3 regions of the Bacillus sp. DU-106 genome follow, and region 2 is predicted to be linked to each of the others. Evidence: predicted binding sites of a transcription regulator. Region 2 holds the regulator's gene; each other region holds the start of a gene.
What was found. The regulator Rex, encoded in region 2, represses fermentation and respiration genes when NADH is low (regulators of the CRP and FNR family bind a similar motif). The targets are predictions, from matches to a motif close to TTGTGAAATATTTCACAA.
Positions count from the first base shown of each region.

Region 1: a site for Rex is predicted at 2,831-2,848, ahead of C3Y97_RS24650 (L-lactate dehydrogenase). Genes of this name have one in related genera too.
Region 3: a site for Rex is predicted at 2,213-2,230, ahead of C3Y97_RS25675 (DUF1641 domain-containing protein). Genes of this name have one in related genera too.

Region 1 is NZ_CP026607.1:4,825,571-4,833,723, reverse strand. It holds rRNA gene C3Y97_RS24770 (23S ribosomal RNA) at 1-40, shown strand, start outside; rRNA gene rrf (5S ribosomal RNA) at 142-257, shown strand; tRNA gene C3Y97_RS24760 (tRNA-Val) at 262-337, shown strand; tRNA gene C3Y97_RS24755 (tRNA-Thr) at 342-417, shown strand; tRNA gene C3Y97_RS24750 (tRNA-His) at 427-502, shown strand; tRNA gene C3Y97_RS24745 (tRNA-Leu) at 525-605, shown strand; tRNA gene C3Y97_RS24740 (tRNA-Gly) at 635-709, shown strand; tRNA gene C3Y97_RS24735 (tRNA-Leu) at 726-814, shown strand; tRNA gene C3Y97_RS24730 (tRNA-Arg) at 818-891, shown strand; tRNA gene C3Y97_RS24725 (tRNA-Pro) at 902-975, shown strand; tRNA gene C3Y97_RS24720 (tRNA-Ala) at 992-1,064, shown strand; tRNA gene C3Y97_RS24715 (tRNA-Met) at 1,085-1,161, shown strand; tRNA gene C3Y97_RS24710 (tRNA-Ile) at 1,166-1,242, shown strand; tRNA gene C3Y97_RS24705 (tRNA-Ser) at 1,260-1,352, shown strand; tRNA gene C3Y97_RS24700 (tRNA-Met) at 1,380-1,456, shown strand; tRNA gene C3Y97_RS24695 (tRNA-Asp) at 1,460-1,535, shown strand; tRNA gene C3Y97_RS24690 (tRNA-Phe) at 1,548-1,623, shown strand; tRNA gene C3Y97_RS24685 (tRNA-Thr) at 1,638-1,713, shown strand; tRNA gene C3Y97_RS24680 (tRNA-Lys) at 1,724-1,799, shown strand; tRNA gene C3Y97_RS24675 (tRNA-Gly) at 1,813-1,883, shown strand; tRNA gene C3Y97_RS24670 (tRNA-Ile) at 1,894-1,970, shown strand; tRNA gene C3Y97_RS24665 (tRNA-Asn) at 1,978-2,052, shown strand; tRNA gene C3Y97_RS24660 (tRNA-Ser) at 2,060-2,150, shown strand; tRNA gene C3Y97_RS24655 (tRNA-Glu) at 2,156-2,227, shown strand; gene C3Y97_RS24650 (L-lactate dehydrogenase) at 2,965-3,909, shown strand; gene C3Y97_RS24640 (S8 family serine peptidase) at 4,132-8,153, opposite strand, start outside.
Region 2 is NZ_CP026607.1:251,450-259,602, reverse strand. It holds purine riboswitch at 66-167, opposite strand; gene groL (chaperonin GroEL) at 308-1,942, opposite strand; gene groES (co-chaperone GroES) at 1,981-2,265, opposite strand; gene C3Y97_RS01515 (CPBP family intramembrane glutamic endopeptidase) at 2,655-3,404, shown strand; gene C3Y97_RS01510 (YdiK family protein) at 3,401-3,592, shown strand; gene C3Y97_RS01505 (redox-sensing transcriptional repressor Rex) at 3,622-4,251, opposite strand; gene C3Y97_RS01500 (ABC-F family ATP-binding cassette domain-containing protein) at 4,439-6,364, shown strand; gene tsaD (tRNA (adenosine(37)-N6)-threonylcarbamoyltransferase complex transferase subunit TsaD) at 6,845-7,861, opposite strand; gene rimI (ribosomal protein S18-alanine N-acetyltransferase) at 7,861-8,153, opposite strand, start outside.
Region 3 is NZ_CP026607.1:5,002,997-5,011,149, forward strand. It holds gene C3Y97_RS25665 (MFS transporter) at 1-1,147, opposite strand, end outside; gene C3Y97_RS25670 (winged helix-turn-helix transcriptional regulator) at 1,521-1,865, shown strand; gene C3Y97_RS25675 (DUF1641 domain-containing protein) at 2,300-2,740, shown strand; gene C3Y97_RS25680 (NAD(P)/FAD-dependent oxidoreductase) at 2,785-3,963, shown strand; gene tyrS (tyrosine--tRNA ligase) at 4,154-5,416, opposite strand; T-box leader at 5,473-5,688, opposite strand; gene murB (UDP-N-acetylmuramate dehydrogenase) at 5,786-6,703, opposite strand; gene C3Y97_RS25695 (SET domain-containing protein) at 7,087-7,482, opposite strand; gene C3Y97_RS25700 (DUF4077 domain-containing protein) at 7,649-8,153, opposite strand, start outside.

The sequences.
Region 1 (8,153 bases), 840 kb from region 2:
GTGGAGCTGACGAATACTAATAGATCGAGGACTTAACCATATAATATGAAGCAATGTTATCTAGTTTTGAAAGAATATAAAAAACTTGTTGACTTTCAAAAGTAAATGAGTTACAATAATTCTTGTCTTAAATGAATATAGTCTGGTAATGATGGCAGAGAGGTCACACCCGTTCCCATACCGAACACGGAAGTTAAGCTCTCTAGCGCCGATGGTAGTTGGGACCTTGTCCCTGTGAGAGTAGGACGTTGCCAGGCAAATGGAGGATTAGCTCAGCTGGGAGAGCACCTGCCTTACAAGCAGGGGGTCGGCGGTTCGATCCCGTCATCCTCCACCATTTAGCCGACTTAGCTCAATTGGTAGAGCAACTGACTTGTAATCAGTAGGTTGGGGGTTCAAGTCCTCTAGTCGGCACCAGAAATCATGGCGGTTGTGGCGAAGTGGTTAACGCACCGGATTGTGGCTCCGGCATTCGTGGGTTCGATTCCCATCAGTCGCCCCATTTTTCTTAAATAAATTAATATGCGGGTGTGGCGGAATTGGCAGACGCACCAGACTTAGGATCTGGCGCCTTTGGCGTGGGGGTTCGACTCCCTTCACCCGCACTTTTAATTAAATAACTCATACATGTCTTGCGGAAGTAGTTCAGTGGTAGAATACAACCTTGCCAAGGTTGGGGTCGCGGGTTCGAATCCCGTCTTCCGCTCCAATTTTCAATATGACATGCCGGGGTGGCGGAACAGGCAGACGCACAGGACTTAAAATCCTGCGGTGGGTGACCACCGTGCGGGTTCGACCCCCGCCCTCGGCACCATATGCGCCCGTAGCTCAATTGGATAGAGCGTTTGACTACGGATCAAGAGGTTAGGGGTTCGACTCCTCTCGGGCGCGCTTTTATTAACGGGAAGTGGCTCAGCTTGGTAGAGCACCTGGTTTGGGACCAGGGGGTCGCAGGTTCAAATCCTGTCTTCCCGATATTCCTAAAAAACATGGGGCCTTAGCTCAGCTGGGAGAGCGCCTGCCTTGCACGCAGGAGGTCAGCGGTTCGATCCCGCTAGGCTCCACTTATATTAATATCATTTATGGCGGTGTAGCTCAGCTGGCTAGAGCGTACGGTTCATACCCGTGAGGTCGGGGGTTCGATCCCCTCCGCCGCTACCATAAAGGACCTTTAGCTCAGCTGGTTAGAGCAGACGGCTCATAACCGTCCGGTCGTAGGTTCGAGTCCTACAAGGTCCACCATTAGACGTATATATCTCGGAGGTATACCCAAGTTCGGCTGAAGGGATCGGTCTTGAAAACCGACAGGCGGCGAGAGTCGCGCGGGGGTTCGAATCCCTCTACCTCCTCCATTTTTTCTAAAGTAAATATTTTATCATCGCGGGGTGGAGCAGCACGGTAGCTCGTCGGGCTCATAACCCGAAGGTCGCAGGTTCAAATCCTGTCCCCGCAACCAAATGGTCCCGTGGTGTAGTGGTTAACATGCCTGCCTGTCACGCAGGAGATCGCCGGTTCGACCCCGGTCGGGACCGCCATTTTTACATAAAGGCTCGGTAGCTCAGTCGGTAGAGCAGAGGACTGAAAATCCTCGTGTCGGCGGTTCGATTCCGTCCCGAGCCACCATTTTGAAAACGCAAGCCGACTTAGCTCAATTGGTAGAGCAACTGACTTGTAATCAGTAGGTTGGGGGTTCAAGTCCTCTAGTCGGCACCACTTTCAAAATGAGCCATTAGCTCAGTTGGTAGAGCATCTGACTTTTAATCAGAGGGTCGAAGGTTCGAGTCCTTCATGGCTCACCATTTACAATTTAATGCGGGTGTAGTTTAGTGGTAAAACAAGAGCCTTCCAAGCTCTGGTCGAGAGTTCGATTCTCTTCACCCGCTTTTCAATTATGGGCCTATAGCTCAGCTGGTTAGAGCGCACGCCTGATAAGCGTGAGGTCGATGGTTCGAGTCCATTTAGGCCCACCATAATTGTTCCGCAGTAGCTCAGTGGTAGAGCTATCGGCTGTTAACCGATCGGTCGTAGGTTCGAGTCCTACCTGCGGAGCCATATTTATAGAGAAGTACCCAAGTGGCTCAAGGGGCTCCCCTGCTAAGGGAGTAGATCGCGAACGCGGTGCGAGGGTTCGAATCCCTTCTTCTCTGCCAGAACTGGCCCGTTGGTCAAGTGGTTAAGACACCGCCCTTTCACGGCGGTAACACGGGTTCGAATCCCGTACGGGTCATACTAAAAGAGATAGCATAATCTGCTATCTCTTTTTTGTTGTATAAAAATGGACTTTGGATAGTCTGCTTTTTTATGCAATAGAAGAAATATGAAGTATTCGCTGTTGCAGTTGGGTACATAGAGAGCCGTAAATACAATCATGTTAATTATTTGGACCTGTATGAATATGAAGGAATTAACTTCAACTTGAACTTTTACCCCAGCTGTATGGCTGTAGCCTCCTACACTTGGAGAAACCGATGAAAATGCATCTGGGAGCTACTGTGGAAAATAAATAATATATAGAAGAAGCTGCTTTCTCTCAATAGCTGTGATCTACTGAAGACAGCTTTTTTATGTTGTCAGTATTGTCGGTAAGTCGATATATTGCAAAAATCGCTGATATAATTTGAGTTACGATCGATAAATTTTAATAATCGCTGATATATTTGGAGTTACGGTCGATATATTCTAAAAATCGCCGGTATAATTTCACTTACCGACAAAAACCACAAGAAAATCCCTTTCACAATCTAAAGAAAACGCCTCCATTGAAATGGATTCCACACCTATTCCAATAACTTTACACTCTATGTGAAAAAGTTCACAAATAGGTCATAATTTGTGAAGTAATTCACAATAATACGTGCTACAATATGAATGTAAAGAAGTTAAACAACATTAAATTAGTATTTTAATTAATTACTTAAACAATCATAAAAAAATATATGTGAACAATAGAGAGGGGAAATTACCATGAAAAAAGGTATCAATCGTGTAGTATTAGTAGGAACAGGAGCTGTAGGTTGTAGTTACGCTTACTCAATGATCAACCAAGGTGTAGCTGAAGAATTCGTATTAGTAGATGTTAATGAAGCAAAAGCAGAAGGGGAAGCAATGGACTTAAGCCATGCGGTACCATTCTCTCCATCACCAACAAAAGTTTGGAGCGGTAGCTATGCAGATTGTAAAGATGCAGATTTAGTTGTTATCACTGCTGGGTTACCACAAAAGCCAGGTGAAACTCGTTTAGACTTAGTTGAGAAAAATACAAAGATCTTTAAACAAATCGTTCGAGGCATTATGGATAGCGGATTCGATGGAATCTTCTTAATCGCAACTAACCCAGTTGATATTTTAACTTACGTAACTTGGAAAGAATCTGGTTTACCGAAAGAGCGCGTAATCGGTTCTGGTACTACTTTAGACTCTGCTCGTTTCCGTTACATGTTAGGTGACTACTTAGATGTAGATCCACGTAACGTTCATGCTTACATCGTTGGTGAACACGGTGACACTGAACTTCCAGTATGGAGCCACGCTACTATCGGTGTACAAAAATTAGAAACAATCTTAGCTAACAACGAACAGTACAAACAAGAAGACTTAGACAAAATCTTCGAAAACGTACGTGATGCAGCTTACCATATCATCGAGCGTAAAGGTGCAACTTACTACGGAATCGGTATGTCACTACTTCGTGTAACTAAAGCAATCTTAAACAACGAGAACAGCGTATTAACTGTATCTGCATACCTTGAAGGTCAATACGGCGAGAAAGATGCTTACGTAGGTGTTCCAGCTGTAATTAACCGCGAAGGTGTACGTGAAATTGTAGAACTTGAGCTAAATGAAGATGAAAAAGCGAAGTTCGCTCATTCTGTAAAAGTATTAAAAGAAACAATGGCACCAGTACTATAATAATTGCTAAATAGTTCAGGGTGGGAAACTGCTTCTTACCTCTGAACTTATATAATTTAATATAAATTCCTTTTCCGGTTTCCCTTGTATATCCCCAATATACCCCTTTTGCTGGATAAGGGTCGTTTATAGAAAAAGAGCACTCTATTTTACGTAGAGTGCTCTTTATTATTCCGCTATTTGCCGGGCAGTAAAACCTCAATTGATTAAAGTTTCACTTTATTATTTTTTAGGCGTTAATCCTAATTTCTTTAAAATATCTGCCAGTGTACCGCTTTTTGATTTTTCTACAGGTGTTTGTGATTTAGATGCATCTGGCCCTTTTTTCAAGAAGTTCTTTTCAACGAAGCGAATATCTTTTTCGTCGACAATACCATCTTTATTAAGATCTCCGTCTTTTACAGTTAGTCCTTTTTTACCATAGTTGCTAGCAATAATTTCAGCATCTTTAATATCGATTACTTTATCACCATTTACATCGCCGGCAAGGTTTTCGTCAGGTCTTGCATAATAATATTGGCCAAGCAACTTACCGTCTTTTTCAGTACCAAGTTTCGTTGTTAGGCGGCTTGTTAAATGTCCTGGCACCTCTACATATAAGTTATAGTCGCGTTTATTAACTGGAAGTCCATTTAGTTTGAAGTATCCGTATTTATCTAGTGAGCCTTCAAACTTATGACGGTAAGAATCAGTCGCATATACTTTTACGCCAAGCTTTGTATAATCGAACTTTTCATCTAAATATCCGCGTTCATTTAAGAATGCACCAGGTTTAATATTTCCTTCTACTAATGAGTTTAAGGACATAACTGAGAATGTTTGATCTTGAAGTACACGCATTCTATTTGGTTCTGATTCACCTTGTTTCCAGTAAACAAAAATTGGTGATTCTAATTGAGCGTTTGCTTCATAAAACTCATCATTTTCTACTTTGAACGTTACATCAATGAACGGGAAATCACCATCTAATCCAGCAAAATTTTTGTCATCGATAGCTCCGCCAACTGTAACAGAGCCTGCCTCTAGTTTCGGTTCATTTACTTTTGCGGTTACCCCTTTTTGGGAAAGTAGCTTTTCAAAAGCAGGATTAAATTTCGCATTTGCAAATTTGAAGTTCTTCTCTAGGAAGTTTACATTAAATTGCCCAGCAACAAATTGTTTTACGTGTTTCGCGTTTAGTGTTACTGTGAACTCGTCATTTTTATATAATTCTTTTTTATCGTAACTAGTTTTTGCATATTGAGCACCTTGCGGGATAAACCAGTAGTTATTTACACCGTTTGGATAGTCAGGACCTGCAGTTGCATAATCGAAAATATATACGCCTGTGTTCATTGGACCTTCCGTTCTGAAGGAGTCAGGTGTAATGCCAACTTTAAAGTCGCCATTTGCATTAATCGGTAAAAACTTATGCAAGTATGGAGAATAGTCATAGTACATAACGCCATTCGCTTCTTGCGTAATGTTTAATCCTTTTCCTTTTAAGTAATCAACGTTTGAATCGTATACATTTCCTTTAATCCATAGTGCTTTTTTGCCATCTTCTACTGTATAATTTTCTTCATTTAACTCGTAAATACCAGGTTTTAATCCAGTTAATTTCACTTCTGGTGGTGTATTATCAATTACAACATAATCACCTTTTACACGTGCTTTCCCAGCCTTATCATAACCGACAAACTCAATTGTGTAGTCTCCTTCTGGTAAGTTGATTTTCTCATTACCGATTGGTTTTGCAGGATCATTTGTAAAAGGATACACTTTTCCATTAAAGAATGAATCTAAGTAGTAATACACATCAGTTTTTAGGCCACTCGTGTTTAATGTTCCAATGAAGCCAAGAGCTTTATTTGTTTTGGAATCTTTTACGATAAGATCTAACGTTTCAAGTTCGCTGTTTAATTGGAATGCTCCGTGAACATACGATTCACCGTATGGATTGAATTTAGATGTATCAGTTGAAATTGCTTTTCTTGATAGTATTGCATTTTCAATACCAGGCTCTGATACACGAATAGAGAATGGGATTTGATATGTTTCTTCTTTATTTTTTGTGTTCGTAATATGAATGTACCCTTCATATCGGCCTTGTTTCACACCGGCTGGAACATTAATTTTTGCTTCAATTTCACCTGTTTTGCCAGCATCAAGAGTAATTGTTTCTGGAGCAGAGATTTTTACACCGTTTGCGACAGCATCGTTAATAGTAGACGATGCTGGTGTATAAGAAATTTCTGTTTTAAATTCTTTTTTCTCTTGTTTATTATGATTAGTTACTTTTATATTTCGTTTTTGTTCAAGAGCTTCACCGTCTTTTTGATAAAACTTACCGAATGCAATAGATCCAGTTTCTTCGGGTACTTCAATTACTTCATCATTTACAACAGTTTGTGTCGTATCTAATACTTTAAAGCTTGTTTCTGTACGAACGGCGTTGTAAGCATCTACTCGCCCAGCTCCAACTTCATATACGGAATATTTTTCTTTTAAATCATTAGCTGTGTTCATAAGAGACGCTTTTACATCGAACGGAGAGTAGTCTGGGTGTTCTTGTAAAATTAGAGCAGCAACGCCAGCGATATGAGGAGAAGCCATAGATGTTCCTTGCATACGCTCATAGGAAACAGCGTAGTTTTCACCCTCTTGCGGGTCGTTAATATATTCAGGAACTGTTGAAAGGATAGCGACACCAGGCGCTGTAATATCAGGCTTAATATCATCATTTGCTGTAACAGGACCGCGTGAGCTAAAGTCTGCAAGATGATCGCCTTCTGTTTGAATGTAATTAATTTCATCGAGAGTTAAGGAGGTGCTACCTTGTTCGATTTGAGCTTTTAGTTTTTCACCTTCTTCTTTCGTTAGGCGGAATGCTGGAATGTATTTTGTACTTTCGCCAACGTAGAAAGGAATTTCTCCATCCACATTGTTATAAATAATAACGGCTTTTGCACCTGCTTGTTTTGCATTAGCAATTTTTTCATCAAATGACAGTGTACCGCGTGCAACGAGAGCGATTTTTCCTTTTACATCTTTTTTACTAAACTCGTCAGGCGTACCAATTCCTACATATTCAATAGGTAAAGTTTGTCCCTTGAAATCTTCTATTTTATCAGTGAAGTTTTTGCCGAATAGAATTAGGTTAGGAAATTGTAATTGTCCAGCATGACCTGATAGTTTCGGTAAGGAAATAGAGCTATCACTTGCTCCAACCGTAATTGCAAATGGTGAAGCACCTGGTGATCCGAGTGTTGATGGATTTGGTCCAGAGTTACCAGCAGCAACGACTGTAACAACGCCTGAAAGCATTGCATTATTAACAGCGATAGATGTTGGATCGAGTGGATTGTTGCTATCATCACCTAACGATAAGTTAATAACGTTCATACCGTCAGAAATGGATTTATCAATTGCAGCGATAATACCTGAACTATCTCCACTTCCGTATGGACCGAGTACACGATAGTTATACAGTTCAATGTCAGGTGCAACACCTTTTACTGCTGAATCAGATTGGTTCTTCTTTTGGGCAGAAACGATACCTGCTACGTGAGTGCCGTGGGCTGTGTAGAAGGAAGAACCACGGTTATCAAATTCAGGAGCACCAGATTGTTGCCATTCTGAATAAGTAGTTTCCATTGGATCTGCATCATTATTAATAAAGTCCCAACCCTTTACTGAGTTTAGGTCTACTTTGCTAGAGTCCTCACCAGGTTTCGCGCGATAGCCTTTATATACGTCTTTTAAGTCAGGATGATTGTAATCAATACCTGTATCTAATACACCAACTTTAATTCCTTTTCCGGTAATGCCCTCACTATGTAACTTATCTACTCCAATTTGCGGGATGCTATCTGTTAGTTTTTGAGGCGCTTTTTGCTCAGCTTGTTTTGGTAAATTTAATTTCACTTCGTAATCTTTCCAAATACGTTTTACAACGCCAATTCGTAACAATTCTTCTACTGTATTTGCTGGTAATGTCATCGCAACACCATTTATCGCATGCTTATAAGAACGTTTAATTTGTACAGACTGGAAGTTTCCTGATTTTACTGATGGGCTGAATTGATAAAGACGTTTTAGTCCTTTTTCGAATTCTTCATGTTCTTGATCAATACGTGCTTTTATATTTTCAGGAGCAGACTGTAATCCTTTTTCTTTTTGTTTTAATTCATTAATCTTTACTGGAGCAGTTTGAAATTCTACGATGATATTTACAGGCTCAGAACTACTCGTATTAATATCTG
Region 2 (8,153 bases):
TCTCATAACAAAGAAAAGGCAGGGGTCTGGCTTTATAAAGAAAGATAGTCTCCGCTCTTTATAAATATAAGACACACTGCCTTCATAGTCAGGTTGTTTACGGTAACCCGGTAGAGACTCTCAAACCATATCATTGAGGATATATGAAGGATCGTTTTATATTATCTTCCTAGATTCTAACAATGAAGTATCAATATGGTCAAGAGAGAAAGCGACAAAATTCTACAGAAATTCATTTCCTTTTCTAAAAAACATAAAAAAACATCCATTTCTATATAGAAATGGATGTTTTTTAGGACAAACGGAATTACATCATTCCGCCCATACCGCCCATGCCCATGCCGCCCATGTCAGGCATTGCTGGTGCATTTGGTTCTGGCTTGTCAGCTACTACAGCTTCAGTTGTTAAGAACATAGCTGCAACAGATGCTGCGTTTTGAAGTGCAGAACGAGTTACTTTAGCTGGATCTACGATACCAGACTCAAGCATGTTAACCCATTCGCCAGTAGCTGCGTTGAAACCAACGCCTACTTTTTCGCCTTTTAGACGCTCTACAACTACAGATCCTTCTAGACCAGCGTTGATTGCGATTTGACGAACTGGCTCTTCTAGTGCGCGAAGTACGATGTTGATACCTGTTGCTTCGTCGCCTTCAGCTACGATAGAAGCTACTTTTGTGTATACGTTCATAAGTGAAGTACCACCACCTGCAACGATACCTTCTTCTACTGCTGCACGAGTTGAGTTAAGTGCATCTTCAATGCGAAGTTTGCGCTCTTTTAACTCAGTTTCAGTTGCTGCACCTACTTTAATTACTGCTACGCCACCTGCTAGTTTAGCAAGACGCTCTTGTAATTTTTCACGATCGAATTCAGAAGTTGTTTCTTCTAATTGCGCACGGATTTGACCGATGCGAGCTTCGATTTGTTCTGTGCTTCCTACACCTTCAACTACAGTTGTGTTTTCTTTTGTAACAACAACTTTACCAGCGCGTCCTAAAGATTCAACTGTAGCAGATTTTAAGTCACGGCCTAATTCTTCAGTGATCACTTCGCCACCAGTTAAGATTGCGATATCTTCTAGCATTGCTTTACGACGGTCACCAAATCCAGGAGCTTTAACAGCTACTACATTGAATGTACCACGAAGTTTGTTCACTACTAATGTAGCTAATGCTTCGCCTTCTACATCTTCAGCAATGATAAGAAGTGGTTTACCTTGTTGTACCACTTGCTCTAATACTGGTAAGATTTCTTGAATGTTAGAAATCTTTTTGTCAGTAATTAAGATATATGGGTTATCAAGAACTGCTTCCATTTTGTCAGAATCAGTAATCATGTAAGGAGATGCATAGCCACGATCAAATTGCATACCTTCTACTACGTCTAATTCTGTTGTGAATCCTTTAGACTCTTCTAAAGTAATAACGCCGTCGTTACCAACGCGCTCCATTGCTTCAGCGATTAATTGACCTACTTCTTCGTCAGCTGCAGAAATAGCAGCTACTTGTGCGATAGAAGATTTGCCTTCGATTGGTTTAGAAATCGTTTTTAATTCTTCAATTGCAGCAGTAACAGCTTTTTCGATACCTTTACGAAGACCCATTGGGTTCGCACCAGCTGTTACGTTTTTAAGACCTTCACGAATCATAGCTTGCGCTAATACAGTTGCAGTTGTTGTTCCGTCACCAGCTACGTCATTTGTTTTGCTAGCAACTTCTGCTACTAATTTCGCACCCATGTTTTCGAATGCATCTTCTAATTCGATTTCTTTTGCGATTGTTACACCATCATTTGTAATAAGTGGTGAACCAAATTTTTTCTCAAGTACAACGTTACGACCTTTTGGTCCAAGCGTAACTTTTACTGCGTTTGCAAGAGTGTCGACACCGCGAAGCATCGAACGACGTGCTTCTTCACTAAATTTAATATCTTTTGCCATAATAATTGACCCCCTTGGATTTTTTAAGATTTATATAATTAACCGATAACTGCTAAAATGTCACTTTCACGTAAAATCAAGTAGTCTGTACCTTCATATTTCACTTCAGTACCTGCATATTTTGAGAAGATGATAAGATCACCTGCTGCTACCTCTAAAGCAACACGCTCACCATTCTCAAGCACTCGACCAGTACCTACTGCAACAACTTTACCCTCTTGTGGTTTTTCTTTTGCAGTATCTGGTAATACGATACCACTTGCTGTTTTTTCTTCTGCTTGAACAAGCTCAATTACAACGCGATCACCTAATGGCTTTAGCATGAACAATAACCTCCTCATTTTGTTATGTAAATTTCTTTTATTAGCACTCAAGTCATCCGAGTGCTAACACACTTATAATAATAAATAATCTCAATTTCTTTTGCAAGTAAAAAAATCATAATTTTTTCGCAAATCACTATATAAACTTTCTATATACAATACTGCCTTTACTATATGAATCGTTGTTTCCACTGCTCGTATGTTACAATATGAAAGGACACCCTAAGTTGTTTTCGCTACACATACAACTTTCTCCTGTCTTCTATTATAATTTCAAATAAGGATTTACGAAAAAAACATAATTCAAGAGGTTTATATCGTAGGTAGCATATTTACATGTTATCCTAACTTATCTCATACACTATAGTTAGAAAGGATGGTTAAACCATTTGAAGAAACAATACTGGTGGATTATCGTTACATACATTTTAATGCAGTTATCTGGCGTTGTTGGATTACCACTTCTCCTAAAAACAGGACTCTATGATAATAGAGGATTTACCATTGAAGAAAAAGGACAAATCATAACGGGACACTGGGCAATCATTAGCTTCTTTATTGCATTATGTATCGTGCTTTGGTTACTTAGAACAGATATTCGTGACAGGCATTTAGATCCAATGCGCTCTTCTGTTCCAGCTACTATTGGATGGATTTTTATCGGGTTCTTCTTAGCAATCATCTCACAATCCATTGCAGGTATGATTGAAATGTATGTATTTGGGGTTCCACGTGGATCTGAGAATACAGACAGACTGATGGACATCGCAAGAACGATACCTTGGTTCCTTATTGTTGTATCTATAATTGGACCTATCTTAGAAGAAATCGTATTTAGAAAAATTCTATTCGGCACGCTTTATAAGAAGTTTAACTTCTTTATCGCAGCTATCATTAGTTCGCTTGTATTCGCAACAATTCATTTTGATTTTACTCACTTATTGGTATACACTGCTATGGGGCTCGTATTTGCCTTCTTATATGTGAAGACGAAACGTATTATCGTTCCGATTGCAGCTCATGTTGCGATGAATACATTAGTCGCTATTGGGCAAATTTTTATGAGCAATGAACAAATTCAAGAAATGATTAAAGAAGCTGAAAAAATGCAAGGCTTTATCGGAGGATTTTTTGTATGAGAAACTCACCATTGTTCATGGCTGCACTATACTTCCTTCTTGGATGTATCTTTACACGCTTCGCCATTACGAACGTGACAGATACAATCTGGAATATGTGGACAATACTATTTGCAGTTATGGCAACAATTGATTTTAATTTGGCACTTCGCCTTATATTAGTTAAATTCACAAAGAAGAAACAATAATAAAACGCAGAGGTCGCTTCCTCTGCGTTTTATTGTGGATAGTTTTTCAAAAAGTAAACTAATGTTTGTAACTCTACAGCTAAGTCAATATGATGAATTCTAATATTCTCTGATACGTTTAATCGCGCTGGTGTGAAATTCAAAATACCGTGCACGCTTGTTTCAGCTAATCTATCTGCTACAGCTTGTGCTACTGTAGCCGGTACTGTTAATATTGCCACTTGTATATCATTTGATAATCTCTCTTCTAATTCATCTAAATGATATACAGGAATGCCCCCGATTTCTGTTCCAACTTTCTCTTCACTAACATCAAATGCCATTTCAATTTTTGTATTATTGTTTTTCGTGAAATTATAATGTAAGAAAGCGGTCCCTAAATTACCTACTCCAATAAGTGCTACACGTGTTATATCATCTTGATCAAGTGTTTCGCGGAAAAATGATAATAAATAATTTACGTTATATCCATATCCCTTTTTCCCTAACGCTCCAAAATACGAAAAATCTCTTCGTATTGTTGCAGAATCTACTTTTACTGCCTCACTCAATTCGGCCGATGAAACACGCTGCTTACCAGAAAGAGATAAGTTTTGGATAAATCGATAGTATAGAGGCAATCTTTTAGCAGTGGCTTGTGGAATCTTTTGCTGATCCATATGACCTCTCCTCTCTTCCTATCTTTATTCATATACTTTAATCAAATACAGAAGTTTAGCACTCATTAAATTCCTTGTATAATAAAGAGAAGAAGTATTCTCTCTTTATTTTAAACTATACACTATTTTTAGTATGATTGAGAAATATAAACATGGCAAAGTTAAGAAATTATTTGAGGTGAAAACATTGATTTTATTACAAGTAAACGCGCTTTCGAAATTATACGGTGCAGAAACGATTCTTGCAAACATAAAATTGGAAGTACAAACAAAAGATCGTATCGCATTAGTTGGAAGGAATGGAGCAGGAAAATCTACATTATTAAAAATTATCGCTGGTGAATTATCTCATGATGGTGGCGAAATTATAAAACCGAAAGATGTCTCAATCGGATATTTAGCTCAAAATACTGGACTAGAAACGTCTTTAACAATTTGGGATGAAATGCTAACCGTCTTTACCCACTTACAGCAAATGGAGACAAAACTTCGAAGGCTTGAGCAAGAAATGGGAAAAGAAGAAAACTTTTCAAACGAAGCTACATATGAAAGATTGTTAGCTGATTATGACCAACTACAACTCAATTATAAAGATCAAGGTGGATATCAATATGAAGCGGATATTCGCTCCATTTTAAGCGGCCTTGGCTTCCCAGTTGAAACGCACCAGACGACGATCTCTACTTTAAGCGGCGGGCAAAAAACAAGATTAGCTCTCGGGAAATTATTATTAACAAAACCAGACTTACTTATTTTGGACGAGCCTACAAACCATTTAGACATCGAAACATTAACATGGCTTGAGCAATATTTGCAAGGTTATCCTGGCGCAATATTAATCGTCTCACATGACCGTTATTTCTTAGACAAACTCGTTACACAAGTATATGAAATTTCGAATAAAGAAAGCAGACGATTTGTTGGTAACTACAGTAAATATTTAGACTTAAAATCAGCATTATATGAGCAAGAAATGAAACGTTACGAAAAACAACAAGATGAAATCGCAAAACTTGAGGACTTCGTTCAAAAGAATATAGCTCGCGCTTCTACAACGAAACGTGCTCAAAGTCGCCGTAAACAACTAGACAGAATGGAATTATTAACGAGACCATTAGGGGATTCTAAGTCAGCATCATTCCACTTCGATATTGAAAAACAAAGTGGAAATGATGTTTTACAAGTAAATGATGCAACCATCGGCTATGATGGAAACCCTATAATTGAACATGTAACTATGCGCTTAACTCGCGGAGATAGTGTTGCTTTAGTTGGTCCAAACGGAATTGGGAAATCCACATTGTTAAAATCCATTGTGAATAAGTTACCACTATTAAATGGTGATGTTTCTTTCGGATCAAATGTATCTGTTGGTTATTATGATCAAGAACAAGCAAACTTAACATCTTCTAAACGGGTTTTAAATGAACTATGGGATGAATATCCACTGCAACCGGAAAAAGAAATCCGTACTATACTTGGGAATTTTTTATTCACAGGAGATGATGTACTGAAACCAGTATCTTCCCTTAGTGGTGGACAAAAAGCTCGATTAGCTCTTGCAAAACTTATGATGCAAAAGTCAAATTTGTTAATTCTAGATGAGCCTACGAACCACCTTGATTTAAATAGTAAAGAGATTTTGGAGAATGCTTTAATTGATTACCCAGGGACTCTTCTATTCGTCTCACATGACCGCTACTTTATTAACCGTGTAACAACGACTGTGGTTGAGTTATCAACAGAAGGTGCACAGGAATATTTAGGGGATTACGATTACTACGTTGAAAAGAAAAATGAAATGATTGAACGTGCAGAACTTGAACAGCAAGAAAGTGACGTTCCTGTTCAAAAGGTGGTTGCACAAGAGAAATTAAATTATTTAGAAGAAAAAGAGCGTAAAAAACTAGAGCGTCAACGCACTAGAAAAATTGAAGAGCTAGAACAAAGTATAGTGGAATTAGAAGAAGAAATTGCTACGTTAGAAGATCAACTTTGCTTACCAGAAATATATGCAGATTATGAAAAAGCTAGTGAAATTACAACTAAAAAGCAAACGCTACAAGAACAACTTGAAACTTGTATGGCAGAATGGGAAGAGCTGCATGTATAAGCATATTTAAATAAGGAAGATGTCTCATAAGTCAGGATTTTTGACTATGTGACATCTTTTTTTAGTACTTAAACAATTTTTTGAATATATCTATCGTAACTTAGAATATACTAACGATTTTTTAAATATATCTATTGTAACCCTATATATATTAACAATTCGACACGAAATATCGTTTTAACGACAAAGATTGACAAGATTAGCATCTTCTATAATGGGGAGATGTTTCAAAATGTTTTTCGGGGATATCTTCTTGCTTTTTATTTCCCGAAAAAGAACAAATTCAAAGGTCTGACATCAACCTATTTATCCACAAGTTTATACACATATCCACCTTTATAAAATAAACATCAAAATAACTTTTCCACATTATCCACAGTCAACAAAAAAGTTATCAACATTTTATATACACAATAAAACCCACATTATCAACAGATAATATGGGTTTTATCCACAACCTGTGGTTAATTATGTGTATAACTATGCTTCAATATCTAATCCTGGATTTGCATTTAAGGCTAATGTTGCACGCTTACCTTGTTCATAAGCAATTGTCCCTGCCGCTGCAATCATCGCTGCATTATCTGTGCATAAAGATAGCGGCGGAATAATTAATTCAATGTTTTCTTTTTGTGCAAATTCCTCTTCTAATCGCGCACGAAGTCCTTTATTAGCAGCTACTCCACCAGCAAGAAGTAATTGCTTTACATTGTAAGCTTCTGCTGCACGAGCTGCTTTCGTTACAAGTACATCTATTACACTTTCTTGGAAACTTGCCGCTAAATCTTCTGGTGCAATTTCTATACCGCGCTGTTTTGCGTTATGCACAGTGTTGATAACTGCTGATTTCAATCCACTAAAGCTAAAATCATACGAATCCGGTTCTAGCCATGCACGAGGCAAATCAATTGTCGGTTCTCCTTCATGTGCAAGGCGATCAATATGAGGACCACCTGGATATGGCATAGATAACGTACGAGCTACTTTATCATATGCTTCTCCAGCTGCATCGTCTCGTGTTTCACCAATTACTTCGAATGAACCATGTTCTTTCATATAAACAAGTTCTGTATGCCCACCAGATACAACAAGTGATAATAACGGGAATTGAACTTCTTTTACTAAACGGTTCGCATAAATATGACCAGCAATATGATGAACACCGACTAACGGAATATCATGTGCAAACGCTACTGCCTTCGCTGCATTTACTCCAATTAGAAGTGCTCCTACTAAACCAGGACCTTCTGTTACAGCAATTGCATCAATATCATCAAATGTGATATTTGCTTCCTTTAAAGCTTCTTCTAACACAACTGTAATTTCTTCTACATGATGACGGGATGCAATCTCTGGTACAACGCCGCCAAAACGTTTATGACTTTCAATTTGTGATGCAACGACATTCGCAATAATTTCCGTTCCATTTTTAACAACTGCTACTGCTGTTTCATCACAACTTGTTTCAATACCAAGTATAATCGTATTTTTTTCCATTATATATTCACCCACATTACGAGACCATCTTCCTGATTGTCTGCATAGTATCGTTTACGAATCCCACCATTTTGAAATCCGTATTTTCTGTATAACTGCTTTGCTACTTCATTTGATACACGTACTTCAAGTGTCATTGTTTTTACCCCTAGTTCTTTCGCTTCAGAAATAACTGCTTTCAATAGGGCATCTCCTAACTTTTGACCTCGGTATTCTGGCAAAATAGCTATATTTGTTATATGTGATTCATCAATAATTATCCACAATCCACAATACCCGACTACACGACCAT
Region 3 (8,153 bases), 660 kb from region 2:
TTTTTTCTAATGTCATGCTCCACGCTGTTAAAATAACAGCGGCTACTACCATAAGGCCACCTACCCAAGCAGTATGGATTAATCCTAATGAATTCGTTACAAGGCCACCTATATAAGAACCTAAAGCGATCCCTCCGTTAAATGCGGCAATATTAATTGCTGAAGCAACATCAACCGCACTCGGAACAAAGCGCTCTGCCAATATAACTACATATACTTGTAGCCCCGGAACATTCATAAATGCGAATAGTCCCATGAAAATAATTGTGATTAATCCAGCTACTTTAAATGGCGCTGTAAATGTTAAAACAAATAATATAATCGCTTGAATCAAGAACATGTAAAATAGCGCTCGAATCGGATTATGATTCGATAATTTTCCGCCGACCATATTCCCTATCGCAATTGCGATTCCATACACTAATAAAATGATAGTAACAGTACTTGCTTCAAATCCTGTTACTTCTTGTAATAACGGAGATAAATACGTAAATGTTACGAATGTACCGCCGTATCCAAGTGCAGTAATAATGAAAACAAGTAATAGTCTTCCATTTTTAATTAATTTAAATTGATCACGAAACGATACAGGTACACCATTTTTTAAATTAGATGGGACGAGTATACTGTTTGCGATGAAAGCAATAATTCCAATTACAACAATCGCCATAAATGACGCTCTCCAGCCAAATTGTTGACCGATAAATGTTCCAATTGGCACACCAGTAATAGTCGCAACTGTTAATCCAGTAAACATAATCGCAATTGCGCTAGCACGTTTATTCTCTGGTACGATTGCAGCTGCAATTGTAGATCCAATTGACATAAACACACCATGTGCAAACGCAGATACAATTCTTGCAATAATTAATACAGTGAAGCTTGTTGCTACCGCCGCAATGCCATTACCAATAATGAAAATAACCATAATCCACATTAATAATGTCTTTCGCGACATACTAGCCGTTAACGCCGTTAAAACAGGAGCTCCTACCGCTGCTCCTAACGCATATAAGGAAACCGTTAAACCGGCTGTTGTAACCGAAACATTTAAATCTTTTGAAATAGATGGTAGTAAACCGACACTAATAAACTCGGTCGTACCAATCCCAAACGCACTAATTGCTAGCGCTAATAAAGCAAACATACTTCTTCGGCTCGTCTGAGCTTCCGAAGATGGTACTGTATATGAACTCAATTGAATTCCTCCTTATTACAAGAAATCCAATCATAATAGTATGATAAAAAGGCCCTTTTATCTTCTAAAAAATATATTTCATACTTACAAATGCTATTATGAATGGTTTCATTCCTTTTTTGAAGAACGCACTTTAAAGTACGATAGGCACTAAAAAGTAACATAGTCACTTTTTGGTACCGTACTACTCATTTGCCTCTTACATGTGCTATTATGAAACATATTTAACATGATAAAAAGTACGTACTTTAAAGTGCTATAGGTACTAAAAAGTAACATTTGTATGATTTAACTTATTTTACTCACAAAGGGAGGATTTCATATGAAGAAATACAATATTCCTGTAGAGGCGACTTTAGAAGTTATCGGCGGCAAATGGAAAGTTGTTATTCTTTGTCACTTAACGAAAGGTACAAAGAGAACGAGTGAATTAAAACGCTCAATGCCTGGTATTACACAAAAAATGTTAACGCAGCAATTACGTGAATTAGAAGACGACGGCGTTATTCAAAGAAAAGTATACAATCAAGTCCCGCCAAAAGTAGAATATTCTCTTACCGATTACGGTTGGTCTTTAGAATCCATTCTTGATTCTCTTTGTTCTTGGGGCGAATGCCATCTTGAAAAAGAAGGTAACACATCGACGCTAATTGCGGAAGGTGAATAATAGGAAAAAGGAAAAACGAACATGAATTTGTTCGTTTCTTCCTTTTTTTCTTTATATATATGTACATTTCTAACTGGAACAAAATATTTTATACGCTTTCATACCTTGTCAGCACTACGTTATACACTCAATATCAAATAATTAGGAATCATTTTTATGTTAACATAGGTGTATATAGTATATAATATAGGATATATATTATATACACTTTCCGGTAACGGAGCTTTTCCATTATGCGGACAAGCCATGTATCGGACAGTTCATAAATAATAAGTAAGACGTTATGGTTTTAGATTTATGTTTGCAGCTTACTTGCTGTCATAAATTTAAAGGCATTTTATTGTGTTTTGTGAAACTTTGTATAAAGTTTCGTAACCGTTTACTATCTTACTTATAAAAAATAAGAGTATTGCTATCGTAAAGGAGAATTGGAGATGCCAGAAACTATGACTCAAACAAAGCCAGAACAAGAAACTGTACAAATTTCTGCTAGCCAAGGACAACTTGATGTACTTGATCAGTTGTTAAAACCTGAGGTACAAGAATCATTAACAACACTAGTAGAACAGCTTCCAAAATTAACTGAGCTTGTTAACATTTTAACTAAGTCTTATGACTTCGCTCAAACTGTTGCTACTGATGAAGTATTAAAAAGCGACACTGTTGGTGCAATCACAGAGCTTGTAGAACCTGTAAAAGATACAGTGAAAAGCATGGCTGCTACTGCAATCGAAGCGAAAGATCGTGCTGACGAAAGCAACGAAGTTATCGGCCTGTTCGGTCTATTAAAATTATTAAAAGATCCACAAGCACAAAAAATGTTCCGCTTTGTGAACGCATATCTTCAAATTAGTGCAGAACGTAACAATAAATAAGTTAACTTATAACAACAATTAGTAAAGACGGGGGATATCATACTATGTCAAAACAAATTGTCATCTTAGGCGCTGGTTATGGCGGTCTTCTTGCCGCTTTAAACGTACGTAAATATTACAGTAAATCAGAAGCACAAGTTACAGTGATTAACCAATACCCAACGCACCAAATCATCACTGAACTACACCGCCTTGCAGCTGGTAACGTGTCTGAGCAAGCAGTTGCAATGCCACTTACAAAGCTTTTCAAAGGTAAAGATATCGATCTTAAAATCGCAACAGTTGAGTCATTCTCAGTTGATAGCAAAGAAATCAAACTAGCTGGCGGCACTACTTTATCTTACGATGCACTTGTAGTTGCTTTAGGAAGTAAAACTGCTTACTTCGGTATTCCAGGACTAGAAGAAAACAGCATGGTATTAAAATCTGCTGCTGATGCAAATAAAATCTACAAACACGTTGAAGACCGTATTCGTGAATACGCGAAAACGAAAAACGAAGCTGATGCTACAATCGTAATCGGTGGTGGCGGATTAACTGGCGTTGAGCTAGTTGGTGAGCTTGCTGACATTATGCCTAAACTTGCAAAAAGCCACGGCGTAAATCCAAAAGAAGTGAAACTTCTTCTTGTTGAAGCAGGTCCAAAAATCCTTCCAGTATTACCAGACCACTTAATCGAACGTGCAACTACTAGCCTAGAAGCGCGCGGCGTTACATTCTTAACTGGTCTTCCTGTAACAAACGTTGCTGGCAACGAAATCGACTTAAAAGACGGTCAAAAACTTGTTGCTAACACATTCGTTTGGACGGGCGGCGTACAAGGTAACCCATTAATCGGTGAATCAGGTCTTGAAGTTAACCGTGGACGTGCAACAGTTGATGCATACCTACAATCTACTTCTCACAAAGACGTATTCGTTGCTGGAGACAGCGCTGTTGTCTTCGCTCCAGACGGACGTCCATACCCACCAACTGCACAAATCGCTTGGCAAATGGGTGAGTTAATTGGATACAACTTATACGCAGCACTAGAAGGCAAAGCATTCGAAGAGTTCGCACCTGTAAACTCTGGAACACTTGCTAGTCTAGGACGTAAAGATGCGGTTGCTACAATTGGAGCAAGCAATACTCCACTTAAAGGCTTACCAGCATCATTAATGAAAGAAGCAAGTAACGTTCGTTACTTATCACACATTAAAGGTCTATTCAGCTTAGCTTACTAATCTGAATATAAGCCCGAATCATGCCCTGCATGGTTCGGGCTATTTTTATCCGTAATTTTCTCTAACTTATTTATTCGGCAGAAGAATCGTATAACCCTTTTAATTATCTAAATTTACTGATTATTTTATGTCCAAATTGTGTATACGAAAAGATGGAAGTATTCTTCCTACTCCCATCCTTTCACACAAACTATTCGCCTAACTTCACAAGACTGTAATTCTTCTTCCCTTTACGGATAATAATAAATCGTCCATCAAATGAATTTTCTACAGTAACATCTGTACCCACATCTGTTACTTTCTCACCATTCATAGAAATCGCTCCGTTATTAATATCTTCACGCGCTTGTCGTCTAGATGGTTCAATTCCTAAATCAACTAGCCATTCTACGATGTTTTTCGTCTCTTTTGAAGACTGAAATGTTGGCATTTCTTTAAAGCCTTGTTCAATTTCATCAGCTGTTAACGATTTAATATCTCCGCTAAATAACGCTGCTGTAATTTTCTCAGCTTGCAGGAACGCCTCTTCTCCATGAACAAATTTCGTCATTTCTTCCGCTAATACTTTTTGCGCTTCACGTTTATGAGGTTCCGCTTCTACCTTCGTTGCTAATTCATCAATACGCTCTTTCGTTAAGAACGTAAAGTATTTCAAGTATTTAATTGCGTCACGGTCATCTGTATTTACCCAGAACTGGTAAAATTCAAACGGTGTCGTTTTTTCAGGATCAAGCCAAACCGCACCACCCGCTGATTTACCAAACTTCGTACCGTCCGATTTTAATAATAACGGAATCGTTAATCCGAATACTTTCGCCTCATGACCTTCTAACTTACGAATTAAATCTAAACCACTCGTAATATTTCCCCATTGGTCACTACCACCAATTTGCAGTTGAACATCCTCTTTCGTGTATAAATGATGGAAGTCCATCGCTTGCAAAATTTGGTACGTGAATTCCGTGAAAGAAATACCTGTATCCAAACGGCTTGCTACAATATCCTTCGCTAACATGCTATTGATGCTAAAGTTTTTCCCGTAATCACGTAAAAACTCAATAATATTTATTTCATGTGTCCAATCATAGTTATTTACCATCTTCACTTCGCTATTTCCACCAAAATCAAATAGCTTTTTCATTTGTGCTGTTAACGCATCTACATTATGCTGAACCACTTCTAACGTTTGAAGTTGACGCTCTGATTGTCGTCCACTCGGATCACCAATTGTTCCTGTTGCCCCGCCAATTAAAATAACAGGATGATGACCAGCTAATTGGAATCTCTTCATCATCATAAACGGAATCAAATGTCCGATATGCATACTATCACCAGTCGGATCAACTCCGCAGTATAGTGAAATCTTTTTCTCTTCTACTAGCTTACGTAAGCCTTCTTCGTCAGTCTGTTGATTAACGGCGCCGCGCCATTCTAATTCATCAATAATATTCATCTTTTGTCATCCCCTTTATTTTTTAAAAACAAAAAAGCCCCTATGTCTACGATAGACATAGGGACGATTATTCACCGTGTTACCACCCAGTTTGTATAAATAGCATAGCTACTCATACCACTCTTAGCAATAATATCGATTGCCAGTCCGCTTAGCATTACCTAAGATACTCCAGAGTGTAATTCACAAGTTTGTTTGTGCTAGGTTCCAGCAACCCCTAGCTCTCTCGTTAACAGTGACAAACTGCTACTGGGCTCTTTCAACGTATGTTATTTGTTAAATTATTAGCCATTATATTGAATTGAAAACAAATTGTCAACAATACCCAAATATTATTTTAAAATAATTCATATCTTCATACGTATTTCTTTATTCCTTATCTTCTCCAATAATCCTTACTTCTCGCTCCAACTTCACGCCAAATTTCTCTTCAACTGTCTTTTGTACGAAGTGAATTAAATCGATGTAATCTTGTGCTGTTCCGTTATCAACATTCACCATAAACCCAGCGTGTTTTAAAGAAACTTCTACTCCACCAATTCGCTTACCTTGTAGTCCTGAGTCTTGAATTAACTTACCAGCAAAGTTATTTGGTGGGCGCTTAAATACGCTACCACATGAAGGATATTCTAGAGGCTGTTTTGACTCACGTTTAAACGTTAAATCATCCATTTTTGCTTTAATTTCTTCATGTACACCTTCTTCAAGTTCAAATCTCGCTTCAAGAATAATGTAATGGTTGTTTGCAAATACACTCTTACGATATCCAAATTCAAATGCTTCTTTCGTCAAAGTACGTAGCTCTCCATCACCTGTCATTACGACAGCTTCTGTTAATACAAACGAAATTTCACCGCCGTATGCACCAGCATTCATATATAATGCTCCGCCAACTGAACCTGGAATACCACAAGCAAACTCAAGACCCGTTAAGTTATGGTCTAAGGCAATACGTGATACGTCAATAATTGCTGCACCACACTGTGCTACAATCGTCGTTCCTGTTACAGTAACACCTGTAATATGAATTAAACTTACTGTAATCCCGCGAATTCCACCATCTTTAATAATGACATTCGATCCATTTCCTAAAAACGTAACTGGAATATTATATTCGTTCGCATATTTAATAACTTCTTGAATTTCATCATAATTTGTAGGCGCAACAAAAACATCTGCTTTTCCGCCAACTTTAATATGCGTATGATTCTTTAACATTTCATCTTGTTTAACATGTCCTTCAGGCAATACCGTACTTAAATATTTATAAACCTCTTGCATATTCATTTTACGATTCCTCTATTTCTATATTCATTTTATCCCGTTATACGGGCCCATAATATCCCCACGTACATGAAAGAACCTAAAGTGGTGGATACAGTGTACCCAAAATCAATTCGAGACACCTATAAACCTCTTAATTTATAAGAGGTGCCACTCATATTAAAATATATATTGCATAATAAAGCAACCCAAATGGACTACTAAACTTGACATGTCATCAGAAAGACAACAATTTGTAAAATATGTGACTTTTTCAAAACACTATCCCTCAGTATCTTACTATACCACACAAAAAGAAAGTGGTATTTTTTTGTACTTTTTACTTTATTTACATCAATAAAAAAAGAGCACATCCGACAGAATGTGCTCTTTCTATACTCTTTATATTACTTTTCGTTCTCTTCTTTTTCTTTATCAAACCATAACAGCTCATCGTTATCAACTTCACCATTATAATTGATTAAAATTTCTTCTCCTGCTTTTATATCCTTATAAGCATAGAAGTTAAACGTATGGTTCTCGAAGACAATATCATACGTTGCATTCGGTGTATATGAATGATTAAATAACATACCGTATCCTAAAAGGATTGCCGTATGATTGATTCCATACTCAAATGCGTAGTCAGCAAGTAATGTTTTCTCAATATGTTCATGCTGTTCATTCGGATAAGAGATAACTGGTGCTGCGTGTATCAACTCACCTTTTTTAATATCACGAGTTGCAAATACACCTCTATTAAATTCTCCATCACTAAGTTCAGAAGTCTTAACTTCGATCATATGCGTCACCTATTTAATTCTTTCTTTGAAGTATTTTAATTCCGCTATTAGCTGAATTTTATCTCCTTAAGCTTGGCAGAAAACGCGCAGAAAAGCAATTAAATTCCTATCAAGTATTCGTTTCAATGAAAAAAGAGCACATCATTCGTGCTCTTTCCAAGCAATATTACTTTTCTAAAATATCTTCTAACAACTTCACTTGCTCGCTAACAGTTTGTAACGTCTTCACTGACGTATCATTTCGATGTTTTTCTTCTTCCACACTCGCTAGCACTTCTTCTGTAGCTGTAGAAGTTTGCTGAATTACGTTAGAAGCATGCGTAACATCCTTTACGATATTCGTCGTTTTAACTTGGAAACTTTCTTGATGAACAACAACCTCTCGCATTACTTCATTAATCGCATCAATAAACTTCCCTAAATCAGTTACATTTGTTAAAACGCTTGCTAACATCTCGTTACATTCTTCTTGTACTCTTTCTGACTTTTCTACTTGCACTTCTACCTTACTTGCTTGATTACTAAACTCCTTCAAAATCCCTTGAATTCTTCCCGCAGAACGATTTGATTCTTCAGCAAGCTTTAACACTTCACTCGCTACAATAGCAAAACCTTTTCCATGCTCGCCTGCCCTCGCAGCTTCAATATTTGCATTTAAAGCTAGCAAACTC